3 regions of the Comamonas sp. Z3 genome follow, and region 2 is predicted to be linked to each of the others. Evidence: riboswitches for the same ligand, from Rfam matches in the RefSeq annotation. Region 2 holds a riboswitch; each other region holds the start of a gene.
What was found. Region 2 has a riboswitch for glycine ahead of FSY59_RS23215 (trimeric intracellular cation channel family protein). Riboswitches for the same ligand answer to the same signal wherever they lie in the genome.
Positions count from the first base shown of each region.

Region 1 (5,979 bases), on a different contig from region 2:
AGATTTGCGCCTGCACGCGTTCGGTGGCGGATTGCAGCGCGGGGATGCGGGGTGAATTCTGGGATGCAGAAGGCGCAGGGGCCTGCACAAGTGTTTGTGGGTCCATGTGTCGGTAGGTGTCTGAAGTCGTCTGCCGACAGGCGTATTGCACCCGAGCCCATGCCTCTTGGTGCAGTCAGCACTGCAAACGACTGGCGCGCTGGCGGCCCGACCTGCGCATGAACATTCACCTGCCATCGCCACCTTGTGTGACGGGCACCCAGTTGAAATTGTAGCTAAAGATGCAGCAATGGTCTGGATATGGGGTTTATTTGCGGGGAAACAGACCTCGCCATCAGGACGGTTGCCTCTCGCGCTTCGCGTCGCCTTGGCTCAAGCGGGTGGACTGCACGAATCACGTCAGCGCCGTCTGGCAGCCGGCGCTATGCTGGCGCGCTAACGAAAGAGAAGGCGTGTCATGTCGGGCATAGGAATGGAATATCTGTGGGTGGGCGTGGTGCTGTTTGCTGCGGCGGCGCAGACGGTACGCAACACGGCCCAGCGCTCGCTGACGGCGCAGGTCGGCACGCTGCCGGCCACGCTGGTGCGCTTTCTCTACGGCCTTCCGTTCGCCGCCGTCTATCTGCTGGCGCTGTATGTGCTGGGCGATCCGTCCCTGGTGCTGCCGAAGTTCAGTGCCGCCTATCTGGGCTGGATTGCGCTCGGAGCCTTCTTTCAGGTCACGGCCACGGCGGCCTTGCTGATGGCCATGAAGGAGCGCAACTTTGCCGTGGCGGTCACGCTGTCCAAGACCGAGGTGCTGCAGGTGGCCTTGTTTGCCGCCATGTTCCTGCACGAGCTGCCGACCCGCCTGGCACTGCTGGCCATGGTGCTGGCCACGGTGGGCGTGCTGATGCTGTCGCTGCCGCCGCGCGGGCAGCTCTTCACGCTCTCGGCCTGGACCAGCAAGTCCTCGGTATACGGTCTGATCTGCGGCGCCTGCTTTGCGCTGGCCACGGTGGGCTTTCGCGGCGGCGCGGTCGAGATCGCAACACTGGGCGTGAGCTCGCCCTGGCTGTCCGGGGCCTGGGGCGTGCTGATCGCGCAGACCATGCAGTCCGTCGTCATGAGCGCCTGGATTGCCAGAACCCATGAGCAGGGCCTGCGCCCCATCTTCAAGGCCTGGCGCATCTCGCTGCTGGCCGGCAGCATGGGCGCTGCGGCCTCGCTGGCCTGGTTCACCGCCTATGCCATGCAGGGGGCCGCTGCCGTGCGCACCCTGGGCATGGTGGAAGTGGTGTTCAGCTATATCGTCTCGCGCAAGGTGTTCAGCGAGAAGCTGTCGCTGACGGAAAAGCTGGGCATGGCGCTGATGATGCTGGGACTGGTGCTGATCTGTCTGCAGCTCTGATTTCAAGAGCTGCTTGCGCTTTCCAATGTTCATTTTCAAGGTAAAAAGTCATTGAAATTAAGCATGGAAAGGCGCAATAAGCTCCTGAAAAAATAGCTTCTTGTAGCGACGGTGCGCGATGCCGCGCCTGGCTTGTTGGTGCAGTGCCTTGAACCGCTGTCAGGCGCTGGCGGTGGTCAGCGTGGCCGGCCGGGACTGTCTGCTGGCGCTGCCCATGGACTGCAGCACGAGGTCGCCGACCATGTCGGCGGTGACGGCAGACAAGGTCCAGCCCAGATGGCCGTGGCCGGTGTTGTAGAACACGCAGGGCTTGATGCCAGGGCCCACGCGCGGGAGCATGTCCGGCATCATGGGGCGCAGGCCCGCCCAGGGCACGACGCTGCGCGTGCTGACGCCCGGGAAGCACTGCTGCACCCATTCGATGAGCGGTCGGATGCGGTCGGCGCGGATGTCCTTGTTGTAGCCGTTGAACTCCGCCGTGCCGGCCACGCGAAAGCGGTCCTCGCCGAGGCGGCTGGTGACCAGCTTGGTCTCGTCGTCCAGCAGGCTCACGACGGGAGCTGCGGCGCGGCTGGCTTCGTCCTGCAGATTGACCGTGATGGAATAGCCCTTGACCGGATAGATGTTGACGCTGTCGCCCAGCTGGGCGGCCATGGCGCGGCTGGCCGTGCCCGCGCAGACCACCATGGCGTCGAAGGTCGAGGTCTCGGCCTCCAGACCCTGGCGTACGGTCACGCTGGCCTGTTTGCCGTTGCTGTCCACCGACACGATTTCCTGGCCGTAGCGGCATTGCACGCCCAGTCGCTCGCAGGCGGCGGCAAGGCCGCTGGTGAACTTGTGGATGTCGCCGGTGGAGTCGCTCTCGGTGAAGTAGCCGCCATAGAAGGTTCCGGACAGGGTCGGCTCGATGGCCTTCATTTCATCGGGCGTGACGGCGCGGCGCTCCAGCCCGCCCAGGGCGAGCAGCTGCGAGACCTTGCCCGCATGTTCGAAGCCGTCGCGGTCGCGGTAGATATGCAGGATGCCCTTTTGCTTCAGATCGAAGTCAATGCCTTCGGCGGCTGCCCATTCGAACAGGTGCTCGCGTGCCGCAATCGCCAGCCTGGCGGTCTCCACGGTGTTCTTCTGGTAATGGGGGATGGCGGCGAGAAACTGGCAGAACCAGGAAATCTTGTGCCAGCCGGGCTTGGGGTTGAGCAGCAGCGGAGCATCGCTCTTGAGCATCCACTTGAGGCCTTTGACGATGGTGGACCAGTGGGTCCAGACCTCGGCATTCGAGGCCGAGAGCTGGCCGCCATTGGCGAACGAGGTCTCCATGGCGGCATAGCGCTGTTTCTCGAACAGGGTGACGGAAAATCCGCGGCGTGCGAGGGCGTAGGCGGTGGTCACGCCCGTGATGCCACCGCCGATGACGGCGATTGTCTTCATGATTCAGATTCCAGACACGTCAAGGGTGGAGCCCGTGCGCAACATGCGCAACGGACGCCCCCTCTGTTCTGGACCTGAGAGATTCACGAGGCAGCACCCTGGGGCGCTGCTCGCTTGCTCCTTCGGTATGTCCGGCGGACGATGGCGTCCGGACATTCTTCAGAGTGTGTGAAAGCGATGCCGATCCTTTGGCCTGAGAGTTTCCGGGGCGGTTGCTCCTTCGGCGCTGCATGCGCCAAGTTTGCGCTGCAGTCTCTCTCGGCATCACCGGGCTGAGAGCCTGTGGACGAATGTAGGAAGAATGGCGGCGCCTGGATATACGGGTTTTCTAGACTTCTGCACCGGGGCAGGCCGTGCTTCGTTTCTTTTATTTGATAGCGGCTCACGCCTGTTTTTGAAAGACTTCCTTATGTTTTCATAAGGAAAGTAAATTTATTCAAGCGCAAGCAGCTTCCGAATTCATAGCGTCAAGCGCTGTCAAGTGCCGCTGAGCAGCCCCAGAGTCAACCCCTGCATTGACATGACGGGCCATGGTCGGCGGTGGATTTGGGCAAAATATCGTCTTTGCCTGTCAATGGGCCCGGCGATATCACCGCTTTGCCATTGAAGCGCCCGACCGGGGTGGCTGCCGATTCAGGATGCAACTGGCCTATCCGCCATGGCGTTCTGCTGTCATGGCTTCGTTCCTTTGTCCTTGTTGCCCGCGACCGTCATGGTCGCCTTTTTGCGTTGCCTGTCGCAGCGCCTGCGGGATGGTTGGGTGTTTTGTCCGGACGGGCGCAAACCATTACAACAAGACATTTATGTCCCAACCCAACTCAAGCCAGCAGCTCGCGCCGACTGGCGATGGTGACGATAACCAGCCCCGCTTGCACCGGGTGCTCAAGCAGCGCCACCTGAGCATGATCGCCATTGGCGGCGCCATCGGCACGGGCCTGTTTGTGGCCTCCGGCTCGGCCATCGCCCAGATCGGCCCGGGCGGTGCCGTGCTCACCTATCTGCTCATCGGCATCATGGTCTACTACATCATGACCAGCCTGGGCGAGCTGGCCGCCTTCATGCCGGTGGCCGGTTCCTTCTCGACCTATGCCTCGCGCTATGTGGATCGCGGCTTCGGCTTTGCGCTGGGCTGGAACTTCTGGTTCAGCTGGGCCGTGGTGGTGGCGGTGGATCTGGTGGCCTCGCAGCTGGTCATGGCCTACTGGTTTCCCAATGTGCCGGGCATCCTCTGGAGCGGCCTGTTCCTGCTGCTGATGGTGGGGCTGAACGCGTTTTCCGCGCGCGGTTTTGCCGAGGCCGAATACTGGTTCGCGCTGATCAAGGTGCTGGCCGTGGTGGCCTTTCTGATCACCGGCGTGCTGATTCTGTTCGGCATCATCAGCAACGGCCATGTGCCCGGTTTCGAGAACTGGACCACGGGCGATGCGCCATTCGTCGGCAATTTCGCGACCTTTGTGGGCGTGGCCATGATCGTGGCTTATTCCTTCCAGGGAACGGAGCTGGTGGGCGTGGCGGCGGGCGAATCCGAGAATCCGCGCGAGAACGTGCCGCGTGCGATTCGCCAGGTCTTCTGGCGCATCCTGCTGTTCTATGTGCTGGCGATTGTCGTCATCGGCTTTCTGATTCCCTATACCGATCCGCAGCTGCTGCGCACCGATGTGGCCGATATCGCCGTGAGTCCGTTCACGCTGGTGTTCCAGCATGCGGGTCTGCTGTCGGCGGCCACGGTGATGAATGCGGTGATCCTGACCTCGGTGCTGTCGGCCGGCAACTCGGGCATGTATGCGGCCACGCGCATGCTCTACAACATGGCAACCGAGGGCAATGCACCGCGCATCTTCTCCCGGCTGACCCAGAACGGCGTGCCGCTGGTGGCCTTGATCGGCAGCACGCTGGTCGCCAGCCTGTGCCTGTTTTCCTCGCTCTACAGCCCGCAGGCCGTCTATATCTGGCTGCTGAACCTGGCCGGCATGACGGAGTTCATCGTCTGGCTGGGCATTGCCGTCAGCCACTACCGCTTCCGTCGCGGCTATGTCATGCACGGCCATGATGTGGGCCTGCTGCCCTACAAGGCCGGCGCCTTCCCCTTCGGACCCATCTTTGCCTTTGTGCTGTGTCTGGTGGTGACGCTGGGCCAGAACTACCAGGCCTTCCTGGAAGATCGCATCGATTGGGGCGGCGTGGTCTCGACCTATCTGGGCATTCCGCTGTTCCTGCTGTTCTGGCTGGGTTACTGGCTGGTCAAGCGCAAGACCTGGATCAGCTATGCGGATATGCGCTTTGACGAGCTCGAAGACATCAAGCAGGGCAAGGTGTCGTCCTGAGGCGGTTTGAGCCTTCCCCTTCTCCAGGCGGGTAGGGGTAGCGGCAGGGGCCGGCGCTGCTTGCTGTTTCCCGGTGCCCGTGTGCTTGTTTGACGCATGGCTGCTGTCTCTTGCCAGCGCAGGCAAAATCGGCACTGTGAGCGATCTACCCACCAGCCCCGAGTCCAGGCCCAGGCGCATAGCGCATCTGGACATGGATGCGTTCTACGCCTCCGTGGAGCTGCTGCGCTACCCGCAGCTCAAGGGGCTGCCGGTGGTGATCGGCGGCGGGCGGCGCAGCTTTGACGAGGAGCTGCTGGCGCGGCATGCGGGGCGGCCGCTGTCCGAGATTCCGGTGGCGGATTTTCCGCTGCTGCGCGATTACACGGGGCGCGGCGTGATCACCACGGCCACCTATGCGGCCCGGCAGTTCGGCGTGGGCTCGGCCATGGGCATGATGAAGGCCGCCAGGCTGTGCCCGCAGGCGATTCTTCTGCCCGTGGACTTTGCCGAGTACCGGCGCTTTTCGCGGGCCTTCAAAGAGATCATCGTGTCGATTGCGCCGCTCATGGAAAACCGTGGCGTGGACGAGGTCTACATCGATTTCACCGACGTGCCTGGCGGCCAGCGCGAAGGCGGACGCGTGCTCGCCCGGCTGATCCAGAAATCCATCTTCGACGCCACGGGCCTGACCTGCTCGGTCGGTGTGGCGCCCAACAAGCTGCTGGCCAAGATGGCCAGCGAGTTCAACAAGCCCAACGGCATCTCCGTCGTCCAGCCCGAAGACCTGCAAAGCCGGATCTGGCCGCTGGCCTGCCGCAAGGTCAACGGCATAGGGCCCAAGGCCGATGCCAAGCT
Region 1 is NZ_VOQU01000002.1:564,319-570,297, forward strand. Features, by position in the region: gene nhaA (Na+/H+ antiporter NhaA) at 1-106, opposite strand, end outside; gene FSY59_RS07235 (DMT family transporter) at 458-1,390, shown strand; gene FSY59_RS07240 (D-amino acid dehydrogenase) at 1,550-2,818, opposite strand; glycine riboswitch at 2,990-3,089, opposite strand; gene FSY59_RS07245 (amino acid permease) at 3,622-5,142, shown strand; gene dinB (DNA polymerase IV) at 5,336-5,979, shown strand, end outside.
Region 1: linked by a shared signal. The riboswitch ahead of FSY59_RS07240 (D-amino acid dehydrogenase) and the one ahead of FSY59_RS23215 (trimeric intracellular cation channel family protein) in region 2 are both predicted to bind glycine.

Region 2 (5,979 bases):
CAGCAGCTTGACCAGGAAGTAATGGACGTTGGAGCCCTTGTTGTAGGCAATGCGCTTGCCCTTGAGGTCGGCCACGCTGCGGATCGGCGAGCCCTTGGGCACGATCACGGCTTCCAGACCGGGCCGCGCCACGGTGGCACCGGCATAGACCAGGGGTGCACCGGCGGCCTGGGCAAAGATCGGCGGAGCCTCGCCCACATCGCCGAAGTCGATGGAGCCCACATTGAGCGCCTCCAGCTGTACGGGGCCAGCGTTGAACTCGACCCAGCGCACGGCCACGCCCAGCGGACTCAAGCGCTTTTCCAGCGTGCCGCGATTCTTGAGAATCGACAACCAGCCTTTTTGATGGCCCACGCGCAGCACGCGCGGGGCGCCTGCCGTGCCATTGCCCTGCTGCGCATGCAGACGCCCCGAAGCCAGGGCCAGGGCAGAAACAGCCGTCCCCGCCAGCCACTGGCGGCGCGAGGCACTTGGCAGTTGCGACGAAATAGCCGATGAAGTGTTGTTGCGATCGGTCATGAGAAATCAATCCTTGGAGTTCCCAGTCCACACACTTCAGGCATCTCTTGGCCTGATTTCAGGCGCAGCTCGGCCTTCTCAGTGCGGGGACTGCTATCAAAAAAAGAGACATGGGGAAATGGGCACCGCCCCATCAAAGGACAGCAAGCAAGGGCCCCCGCAGCGAGGCTGTCGTCCCCCTCGGGGGAAGCCGCGTGGCAGCTCAGGGGGGCGTTAATTCAAACGCTACATCGCACATCGGCGAAGGCGATGCTCTCAAAGTCATTGGCGGCTGCCCACTGGGCACTGCGGCGCAGGTCGGTGGCCAGCAGCTGGGCGGCATCCTCGACGCGCTCGGCAATCTCGGGAGCCAGGCCGTAACCGCCCTCGGGCAGCAGCGGCACGCCCTGGTCGGTGGCATAGATACCCGGCAGGATATGCCGCGCTCCCAGCGACTGCAGCACCGGGCGCAGTGCGTAGTCCAGCGCCAGCATATGGTGGGGGCTGCCGCCCGTGGCCAGGGGCAGGACCAGCTTGCCCTTGAGCGCGGTCTGCGGCAGCACATCGAGAAAGACCTTGAGCAGACCGCTATAGGCTGCCTTGTAGACGGGGGTGGCCACCACCACCGCATCGGCCCGGGCCACGCGCTCGGTCACGGCACGAATCTCGGCATGATCGAAGCGGGCATGCAGCAGGGCTGCAGGGTCCAGCTGGTTGAGCTGCAGCACGGACTCGGTGTTCAGACCCTGGGCCTGGAGACGCACGGCCACGGCATTGAGCAGGGCACTGGAGCGCGAGGGCTGCGAGGGACTACCGGCAATCAGCAAAATCGACATGGGCTTGGCTCTATCTTTTTGTCATTGCAAAGACAGGAGCACTCATCGCGCTCCCGTCCTGCGTTTCTCTTATTTCTTGGTGTAGATCTGATCAAAGCTGCCGCCATCGGCGAAGTGGGCCTTGTCTGCCGCTGCCCAGCCGCCAAAAGCCTTGTCGATGGTGAACAGCTCCAGCTTGGGGAACTGGCTCGCGAACTCGGCGGCCACCTTGGCATCGGTCGGACGGTAGAAGTTCTTGCCGGCGATGCGCTGGGCCTCTTCGGAGTACAGATACTTCAGATAGGCCTCGGCCACGGTGCGCGTGCCCTTTTTATCGACCACCTTGTCGACCACGGCCACCGAAGGCTCGGCCAGGATGGACAGCGAAGGTGCGACGATCTGGAACTTTTCTGGGCCGAACTCCTTGAGCGCCAGATAGGCCTCGTTCTCCCAGGCCAGCAGCACATCGCCCAGACCCCGCTGCACAAAGGTCACCGTGGAGCCGCGCGCGCCGGTGTCCAACACGGGCACGTTCTTGTAGAGCTTGGTGATGAAGTCCTTGGCCTGTGCATCGCCGCCGTATTTGCGCTTGGCAAATTCCCAGGCCGCCAGATAGTTCCAGCGTGCACCACCCGAGGTCTTGGGGTTGGGCGTGATCACCTGGATGCCGGGATTGACCAGATCGTCCCAGTCCTTGATACCCTTGGGATTGCCCTTTTTGACCAGGAACACGATGGTGGAGCTGTAGGGCGCGCTGTTGTGCGGCAGGCGCTTTTGCCAGTCGGCCTTGACATTGCCGTTCTTGACCAGGGCGTCGATATCGCCGGCCAGGGCCAGCGTGGCCACGTCGGCCTCGATGCCGTCGATGATGGAGCGTGCCTGCTTGCCCGAGCCGCCATGCGACTGCTTGATGGTCACATCCTGATTCTGCGTGGCCTTCCAGTGCTTGGCGAACGCCTGGTTGTAGTTCACATAGAGCTCGCGTGTCGGGTCGTAGGAGACGTTGAGCAGTTGCACGCCAGTCTGCGCAAAAGCGGGCAATGTGGGCAGAGCCGAGAGGGTCAAGCCAGCAATCAGACCGGCAGCCAGAGGAAACTTGATAAAGTTGCGACGATTTTTCATTGGACTGTGTTCTTGGAGTGAATGGATAACGGGCTTCTGCCCCGTTGCTGCGCATTCTTGAGCCGCATTCTTAAAACTCAAACTACTAAGATTTCAGTTTGTTATTACCCAAACATCTGAGATCAACCAAGAGGACCCTACACATGGCACGTACCGTTCACTGCATCAAGCTTGGTCAAGACGCTGAAGGCCTGGATTTCCCTCCTGCCCCCGGCGAACTGGGCAAGCGCATCTATGAAAGCGTGAGCAAGCAGGCCTGGGCCGACTGGCTCAAGCACCAGACCATGCTGATCAATGAAAACCGCCTGAACCTGGCCGATGCCCGTGCCCGCCAATACCTGGCCCGCCAGATGGAAAACCATTTCTTTGGCGGCGGCGCAGATGCCGCAGCAGGCTACGTGCCTCCCAGCGCCGAGTAAGTTCGGTCGACCTGGACACCAAGCCCCCTGGCCCAGGCCTCGGGGCTTTTTTCTTGCGGGCTGCCGAACAGCCAACCGGTGAGAGCAAGGGCGCGCCCAGGCAGCCCAGGGGCACCGAGGCTGACAGCCGCAAGACCGCTCAAACCCAATTGATACAGGTATTAACCCGAATAAAGTCGTTGGAACTGGCTAGAATCGCGCCCATCCCGCGGGAGAGCGGAACCTGTCAACGGTTCCCGCCGAAGGCGCAAACTCCCATAATCGCTCAGGCAATAAGTACCGCAGGTGGGTCTGACAGGACCCGGATATCGCCAACTGGAGAGCAGCCCGCGACCACAAGTCTGCAGGGCTCACCGAAGGGGCAAGCATGCGCACCGCGAAGGCGCCCATGTGCAACTCTCAGGTAAAAGGACAGCGGGAGAGGCAAGCCGGACACTCCCGCTGATGCGAGTGGCTGGTCTATTTTCAAGTGCCTTCATGCTTCCCTCCATCTCTTTGCTGGACTCGTTCCAGGCCTCCAACTTCACCGTCATGCTGGTCATCTATCTGGTGGCCATTACCGCCGAAGCCATGTCCGGCGCCCTTGCTGCAGGCCGGCGCAATATGGATATCTTTGGCGTCGTGGTCATCGCCTTCGTCACCGCGCTGGGCGGTGGCACCATCCGCGACATGGTGCTGGGCCATTACCCCATAGGCTGGACTCAGCACCCCGAATATGTGTATCTGGTCATCAGCTTCGGCCTGCTGACCACGGTGATCGCCCGCCATATGCACCGCCTCAAGCAGGTGTTTCTGCTGCTGGACGCCATGGGCCTGATCGCCTTTTCGCTGATCGGCTGCAATACCGCGCTGGAACTGGGCTACCCGACCATCGTCATCATCATGGCCGGCATGATTACCGGCATCAGCGGCGGCATTTTGCGTGACGTGCTCTGCAACCAGGTCCCCGTGGTGTTCCGCCGCGAGCTGTATGCCAGCGTGTCGCTGTCCGTATGCCTGATGTTCCTGGGCCTGCGCTATCTGGAGGTAAGCTCCAATATCAGCACCCTTGTCTGTTTTGCAGGCGGTCTGGCCTTCCGTCTGGCCGCGATTCGTTTCAAGTGGCGCCTGCCAGTTTTCTCTTACCAGCAGCGCTGGGAGTGATCGAGACTCCCCCTGTGGCGCTGTGCGCCTTCCCCCTCTCTTGCTGCGCAGAAGGGGGACGCAGCCATCGCTGCGGGGCGGCGGGGCCGCTAGGCCCTTGCTTGGCTGCTCTGACCTAGACTGCGCCATGCATTACCCATGTAGTTTCACTTTCCATGTCTGAACCCATCACATGGATGCCGGATGGCACCCCCTACAACACCCGATTTGGCGACCGCTATCACAGCGAGCTGGGCGGCCTTGACCAGGCCCGACAGGTCTTTCTCGGCGGCTGCGGTCTGCCTGCGGCCTGGGCCGATGCGGCTCAGTGGCGCATTCTGGAAACCGGCTTCGGCTTGGGCCTGAACTTTCTCGTCACCTGGGCGGCATGGAAAGCCGACCCGAAACGCCCGCGCATGCTGCATTTTGTCTCGGTGGAAGCCCACCCGGTCTCGCGCGAGGATCTGCTCAAGTCCTTGCCCGCCGACGAGACACTGCGTCCGCTTGGCGAGCAGCTGGCCGCGCAATGGTGGGGGCTGCTGCCCGGCGTGCACCGCCTTTCGTTCGACGACGGCCAGGTGCTGCTGACGCTCTATATAGGCGACGCCAAGACCATGTTGCGCAAGCAGCAGCTGACGGCAGACAGCGTGTACCTGGATGGCTTTTCTCCCCAGCTCAACCCCGAGATGTGGGACGAAGACGCCATGAAGAACATTGCCCGCCATTGCCGCCGGGGCACCCGGCTGGCCACCTGGTGCGTAGCCGGACATGTGCGCCAGGCGCTCAAGGCTCAGGGTTTTGAAGTCAAGAAGCGCGCCGGCGTGCCACCCAAGCGCCATAACCTGCATGCGGCCTACAACCCGGCCTGGGAACCGCGCCATCGCAGCGACGGCCTGCCTGCGCCGGTGAGCCAGGCCGGTCGCTGTCTGGTGCTGGGTGCGGGTCTGGCCGGTGCCGCCGCCGCCGCCAGCCTGGCCAGGCGTGGCTGGGAAGTGACCGTACTGGATGCGGCGGCCGCGCCTGCTGCAGGGGCCTCGGGCCTGCCTGCCGGCCTGTTCTGCCCGCATATTTCGCCCGACGACAGCGTCCTGTCACGCCTGTCCAGAAGCGGCGTGCGCACAACGCTACAGAATCTGCAGCAACTGAGCCAGGCAAACAAACTGCAGCCTGCCCGAGACTGGGCTCATGGCGGGGTGCTCGAACACGACCTGAACGAGCCTTCCCATCTGCCCAGGTCATGGCTGCAGCCCGGAAGCGATACCTACCCCTGGGGTCTGCACTGGAGCGCGCCCGTGCAGCCGGCTCAGCTGGCTGCGGCCCATCTGCCTGCAGACAGCCAGGCTGTCTGGCATGAGCAGGCGGGCTGGGTGCGCCCTGCACAACTGGTGCAGGCGCTGCTGCAATCCCCCGGAATTCATTGGCAAGGTCATGCTTCGGCCTCAAGGCTGCTGCGCGATCCGCTGCGCCAGCTCTGGCAAGTGCAGGATGCCCAGGGCCAGACCCTGGCCGAAGCCCCGATGCTGGTGCTGGCCCTGGGCCCGGATACCAGGCCCTTGCTGCAGGCTAGCGGGCTGGCGGCAGGCGAATGGGAGCTGCAAGCCATACGCGGCCAGGTCAGCGTGGCCGAGCATGATGCCGGGACGCTGGCAGCCATGCCGCCCTTCCCCGTCAACGGTCACGGCAATCTGGTGCCGGACTTTCCCTCGGCCGACCGGGCCGGCGCGCACCAGTGGATCATGGGATCGACCTTCGAGCGCGATGTGACCGAGCTGCCGCCCACCGCCGACGACCAGCAGGCCGCACATGCCAGCAATGGCGAAAAGCTGGCCGCTTTGCTGCCCGGCTGCAGGCAGGCGCTGCGCTCCTTCTTCGATGCTGAGCAGCGACCCGCCACCTGGGCGCGCCTGCGTTGCGCGGCCTATGACCGTCTGCCGCTGGCAGGCCCTGCCGGGCAGTCGGCAGCCGATCTACCGGGCCTATGGGTGCTGACGGGGCTGGGCTCA
Region 2 is NZ_VOQU01000008.1:324,909-330,887, reverse strand. Features, by position in the region: gene FSY59_RS23235 (sulfonate ABC transporter substrate-binding protein) at 1-519, opposite strand, end outside; gene ssuE (NADPH-dependent FMN reductase) at 738-1,334, opposite strand; gene FSY59_RS23225 (sulfate ABC transporter substrate-binding protein) at 1,404-2,435, opposite strand; gene FSY59_RS23220 (oxidative damage protection protein) at 2,579-2,854, shown strand; glycine riboswitch at 3,054-3,146, shown strand; glycine riboswitch at 3,160-3,279, shown strand; gene FSY59_RS23215 (trimeric intracellular cation channel family protein) at 3,332-3,997, shown strand; gene mnmC (FAD-dependent 5-carboxymethylaminomethyl-2-thiouridine(34) oxidoreductase MnmC) at 4,174-5,979, shown strand, end outside.

Region 3 (5,979 bases), on a different contig from region 2:
AGCTCGACATCGGCCCGGGTCGTGGTTTCGTCCAGGCTGATGCAGAGATATTCATCCCAGGCCTTGCGCAGATTGACGCCTCGGGATACGGCACGGGCCGCCAGGGCATCGGTTGCCTCCCGGGTATGCAGGCTCAGTGTGTCGAAGGCCGTGTCGTGGTGATGGGCGCTGAAGCCCAGCTGGGCCAGGCCCCGGCTCAGGATCGCCGTCAGGCGTGCCACCCGCTGTGCGATGCGCTTCAGCCCCTGGGGGCCGTGGTAGACGGCATACATGCTGGCGATCACGGCCGGCAGGACCTGGGCCGTGCAGATATTGGACGTCGCCTTTTCGCGGCGGATATGTTGTTCGCGCGTCTGCAGCGCGAGGCGGTAGGCGGGCTTGCCATGCACATCGACGCTGACGCCCACCAGGCGACCAGGCAGGCTGCGCTTGTATTCGTCGCGGCAGGCCATGAAGGCTGCGTGCGGGCCGCCTGCGCCCATGGGCATGCCGAAGCGCTGGCTGTTGCCCACGACAATATCGGCACCCCATTCTCCGGGAGGTGTCAGCAGGGTCAGGGCCAGCAGGTCGGTTGCCACGATGGCAGCCGCCTGCTTGGCGTGAATGGCTTGCACATCGGCCTTCCAGTCCACAATCCAGCCGCTGGACGCGGGGTACTGGATGACCGCGGCAAACAGATCGCCTGCCAGCGCAGTTTCCCACTCCTGCTGGCTGTTGGCGATCACCACTTCGATGCCGATCGGCCGGGCGCGGGTCTGGATGACTTCAATCGTCTGCGGGTGCAGATCGCCGGCGAGCACGATGCGATGGCTTCTGGATTTGACAGAGCGCCTGGCCAGCGTCATGGCCTCGGCGGCAGCCGTGGCTTCGTCCAGCATCGAGGCATTGGCAATCGGCATGCCGGTCAGGTCGGTCACCATGGTCTGGAAATTGACCAGTGCTTCCATGCGACCCTGCGAAATCTCGGCCTGGTAGGGTGTGTAGGCTGTGTACCAGGCGGGATTCTCGAGGATGTTGCGCAGGATGACGCCCGGCGTGTGCGTGCCGTAGTAGCCCTGGCCGATAAAGCTCTTCAGCATCTGGTTCTTGCTGGCGATGGCCTTGAGTTCGGCCAGCGCAGCGGCTTCGGTAATCGGCGCCGGAAGATCCATGGGCCTGGCGCGGGCGATGGAGTCGGGCATCACATCGCGAATCAAGGCGTCCAGCGAGGGCTTGCCGATGGCGGCCAGCATTTTTTGCTGCTCCTCGGCGTCCGGGCCTATATGACGGGGGATGAATTCGTGGCTGTTTTCCAGCGCTTGCAGCGAAGCGACGGGGGCGGGAGGCGACATCAGCATGGGAGGGACCTATTCTCAAATACTGTGACTGACGGTTTGCATGCCAGGCATGCGTGAATGCCGTATGCCTGAAGGCATGCGGCCGGTGCTTCAAGCAGCGCTGGCCTGTTCCAGCGCGGTGTTCATCAGGGCCAGGCGTTCACTTTCCTGGTCGGCATACTCCCAATCGGGATATTTGCTGCGTGCCACGGTGTTCAGCCATTGCTGGCAGGCCAGGGCAAGCAGTGCCTGCTGGTGCAGATCGGCATCGATGCTGCCGGTGATCTTGAACTGGCCAAAGGCCGTGGCCACGTGGGCGCGGCAGACCGAGCGCAGATAGCTCTGGTTCATGTCGTCGCTGGCCAGCCATTGGGCCTTGGCCGCATCGTCATGAGCCAGCATGTCCTCGGGCACTGGCAGATCCCAGTCGCTCAGTTGCTGGTGCAAAAAACGCAGCGCCTTGGCGGGCTTGCTGCCCGTCTGCTCCTGGTACCACTCTTCAAGTGCGGCCAGTGTGTCGCTGCCGTCATCGTTGCCGAAGGGGCTGAAGTCGTCACCGCAGTCGTAGTAGAAGTCCTGGGTCGCGATGCGCACAAAGGCCGGGTGGCTGGTCTCGCGGGCGAGACCGACTTCCGGATCGTCGAAATACTGGATGGTGCTCATGGCTGCATGCAAAAACGGCCTTCGCAGAGCGAGGGCCGTTGATACGCTTAGTTGTCCTTGGCGAAGTCGTTGTAGGCGGTCTCTTCCATCAGACCTTCGAGCTCGCCCACATTGCTCATCTTGACCTTGAAGAACCAGCCTGCGGCCAGCGGGTCGCTGTTGGCGAGCGACGGGTCATCGCGCAGGGCTTCGTTGACTTCGACGATCTCGCCGGTCACGGGCATGTAGACATCGGCAGCAGCCTTGACGGACTCGACCACGCCTGCGACATCGCCGGCCTTGAAGGTGGAGCCCACGGCAGGCAGATCCACAAACACCACATCGCCCAGCGCATCCTGTGCGTGTACGGTGATGCCGACGATGGCGGCATTGGTGTCAGCGGCGTTGATCCACTCGTGTTCTTTGGAATACTTGATGCTCATGAAAAGCTCCAGATGGGGGATTCAGGGGAATCGGGTGTTGTTTGAGAAAGGTCCAGATCGCACTTTAGCGGTGTTCTGGCCGCTGTTTGGCAAACTGGCCCGTCTCATCCGCGGCGGCAGACCTAGCCGCGGTAGTAGCGGGTGGGAACGAAGGGCGTGGCGACCACTTTCATGGGCACGGGCTTGCCGCGCACCATGGCGAAGATTTCCGTATCGATGGCAGCGTAGTCGGGCTCGACATAGGCCAGCGCCACGGGCTGGTTGAGCGTGGGGCTGAGCAGGCCGCTGGTAATGTGGCCGATATGCTGCCCGTCCATGTTCTCCAGCACAGCGGGCTCGCGCACGGGAATGCGCTCCAGCGCAATCAGGCCCACGCGCTTGCAGCGCAGCGATTGCGGGTTCTGCAATTGCTCCAGCACGATGGCTGCACCGGGAAAGCCTCCCTCGCGTTCGCCGCCGCTGCGGCGCACCTTCTGCATGGCCCAGTTCAGCGCGGCTTCGACGGGCGTGGTGCTGGTGTCGATGTCGTTGCCATACAGGCAAAGTCCGGCTTCAAGGCGCAGCGAGTTGCGCGCGCCCAGACCGACGGGCGCCACCTCGGGCTGGGCCAGCAGCGCTTCGGCAAAAGCTGTTGCCGCTTCGCCGGGCAAGGAGATTTCAAAACCGTCCTCGCCCGTATAGCCGCTGCGCGTGATGTAGAGCGCATGGCCTTGCCAGTCGAAGTGATTGCCGGTCATGAAGACCAATTGCGCAACACCGGGAATCAGGCGCGAGAGTGCCGCAGCGGCTTGCGGGCCTTGCAGGGCCAGCAGGGCGCGCTCGGGCAGAGGGATGACCTCGCAGCGGTTGGCGATGCGGCTCTGGATATGGGCGATATCGGCCTCTTTGCAGGCGCCGTTGACGATGAGGAACAGATCTTCGCCACGGTTGACGAACATCAGGTCGTCCAGAATGCCGCCTTGCTCATTGAGCAGCAGGCCGTAACGCTGTTTGTGCTGTCCCAGGTCCATGACATCGACGGGCATCAGCGATTCAAGCGCGGCGGCGGCATCGGGGCCACGCAGCAGCAACTGGCCCATGTGCGAGACATCGAACAGGCCGGCGGCCTTGCGGGTGTGCAGGTGCTCGGCCATCAGGCCTTGAGGGTATTGCACGGGCATGGCGTAGCCGGCAAACGGCACCATGCGGGCACCCAGTTTCTGGTGCAGGGCAAACAGCGGTGTGGAACGCAGATCGGAAGAGGTGTCAGCAGCAGTCACAGGCAAGCGCTCCGGTGGTCAAACCAAAATGAGTGGCCATGCATGGCTGGGCCATGCGTGGCGGGCTTGCCCTGCTGTCCGCTTTACCTGAGAGATTCACCGCCCTTGCTTTCGCGGGCAGTTTGCTCCTTCGGTGGATGTCGGCGCACATACGAAATGACGGCCTTCATCTCTCTCCAGCAAGGGACGCTGCAGGTTTGCACACCTTGCAGCGCTTGTCAGTCCTTTTGCCTGAGCGTTTTGACACCGGGTGGGGGTCTGCGCCTTCGGCGGTGCGAGGCAGCTTCAAGCTGCAGGCACTCTCTCCTGACGTTGGCAATTCTAGCGGTGGGCAGGGTGCCTGCACCACCGCAATGAGTGGATTTTGGGGTTTTCGAGCACAGATCGTCTATCACTGAGCTTGCGCTCTCACTGCGGGTCTGTGTTCATGGTGGGCGTGCGAGGGGCGTCGACTTCTTGGCGCGGAAACACCAACTGATAGGGCTGCTCGAAGCAGGACGTCACAGGCTGGCCCTGGCGCATGCCGGGCTTGAACTGCCAGCGTTTGAGCGATTGCAGTATGGACTTCACGATGCGTGGATCGGCATCGGCGGGCTGGTATGCCACACGGCCGAGCTGACCTTGAGCTGTGACTTCCAGACGGAAGACCACCGTGGTCTCCAATCCGTTCGGAAACCAGTGGGCGCTGATGAAAGGCGTGGTGTGGCGGCGTGGACGGGGTTGCTGGTCGAGCTGGGCGGGGGGCGTGCAATCTGCATTGATCCAGGCGGGCCAATTTACGGTTTGGCCGCCGGAAGCGGGGGCGGAGTCAGCCTGGGGCTGCAGGGGAGTGATGTCGGCCGCCTTAGGCGCCATGGCAGGGTTGCCGGCGCAGGCACTAAGCAGCACTGCTCCCAAGACGGCCGCGCATGCAGCAAGACAGCGTGAGTGGCGTGAAATATGCATGGCGGCATTCTCGGTCATCCCCGGTCGATTTTCGGAAGCGCTCCCGATGTGTGCTGTTCAGCCTGGGTCCGGCCGGCCTTGTCCAGGGTTTGTCTTGCGGGGTCAAACGCCATGTCCGGAGGAGGCAAAACAGATTTTTTGCCGCAGATAGGATTATGACGTTCATCAAAGAACATTTATCCAAGGAGACAAAATGCCCGAAAAAGCCACGAACGAATTTTGGAAGAATCTGAAGCCGATTTCTGATTGCTTTCAGCCCGATGCGCAGCCGGAAGTTTATATACAGAACGCGCCCACTGAGGACGAGCGCTATTATGTTCCATTCTCAGAGACTGTATTGTCCCGCCCTCTCTGGATTTCTCCATCGCAAAACAAATGGTGCGATATTCTGATGGCCAAGGAAGCGGGTCTGGTCAATCGGCATTACCACCCGCATGAAGTATTTGCCTATACCATTTCCGGGAAATGGGGTTATCTGGAGCATGACTGGACGGCCCGTGCCGGTGATTTCGTCTACGAGACACCGGGGGAAGGCCATACCCTGGTGGCCTATGAACATGAGCAACCCATGCGTGCGTTCTTTATCGTCAAGGGGCCGCTGATCTGGCTCGATGATGACGGAAAGCCGGACGGATATTTCGATGTTCACAGCTACATAGAGCTATGCCGAAAGCACTATGAAAAAGTCGGCATAGGTGCAGATTATGTGGACACGCTTTTTCGATAGCTATCTGAAATTGGCTTGAAAATGCATCAGATGAAAGGCGGGATTTTCTGAATAATGGAATAACCCGCCAAAAACGGAATGGAGAGAGACATGAGACATCGAGATGAAGCCCTAAAAATCGGGTGGGTGAGCTATGAAAACAAGCTGCTGCTCATTCTGTTTTTCACTTTTGGTATCGTTTTTTTTGACCGCCTGGCATTGTCGTTCTTATTTCCTTTTGTCTCCAAGGAACTGGATCTGAACAATGCCCAGCTGGGTATGCTTTCGTCGATCCTGGCATTGGCATGGGCGGCTTCCGGTGCATTCTTCGGGGCCTACACAGACCGCAAGGGCAAGCGCAAAACGGTGCTGATTCTTTCGGTACTGATGTTTTCGCTGTGTTCGGCCTTGTCGGGTCTGGTGGGCGGCTTTGTGGGGCTGTTGTTGTTGCGAGCGATGATGGGTTTGGCGGAAGGGCCGATACTGCCGCTGTCGCAGACTCTGATGGTCGAAGCCTCTACGCCGAGCCGTCGCGGCCTCAACATGGGCTTGCTGCAGGGCTCGTCTGCGGGCTTGCTGGGCGCCGTGATCGCACCGCCGGTGATTGTTGCGCTGGCCGTGGCTTATGGCTGGCGCACTGCGTTCTACCTGACCTGCGTTCCGGGGCT
Region 3 is NZ_VOQU01000005.1:141,238-147,216, forward strand. Features, by position in the region: gene gcvP (aminomethyl-transferring glycine dehydrogenase) at 1-1,337, opposite strand, end outside; gene FSY59_RS15970 (MolR family transcriptional regulator) at 1,428-1,979, opposite strand; gene gcvH (glycine cleavage system protein GcvH) at 2,027-2,401, opposite strand; gene gcvT (glycine cleavage system aminomethyltransferase GcvT) at 2,524-3,660, opposite strand; glycine riboswitch at 3,725-3,850, opposite strand; glycine riboswitch at 3,870-3,979, opposite strand; gene FSY59_RS15985 (energy transducer TonB) at 4,069-4,515, opposite strand; gene FSY59_RS15990 (2,4'-dihydroxyacetophenone dioxygenase family protein) at 4,799-5,332, shown strand; gene FSY59_RS15995 (MFS transporter) at 5,423-5,979, shown strand, end outside.
Region 3: linked by a shared signal. The riboswitch ahead of gcvT (glycine cleavage system aminomethyltransferase GcvT) and the one ahead of FSY59_RS23215 (trimeric intracellular cation channel family protein) in region 2 are both predicted to bind glycine.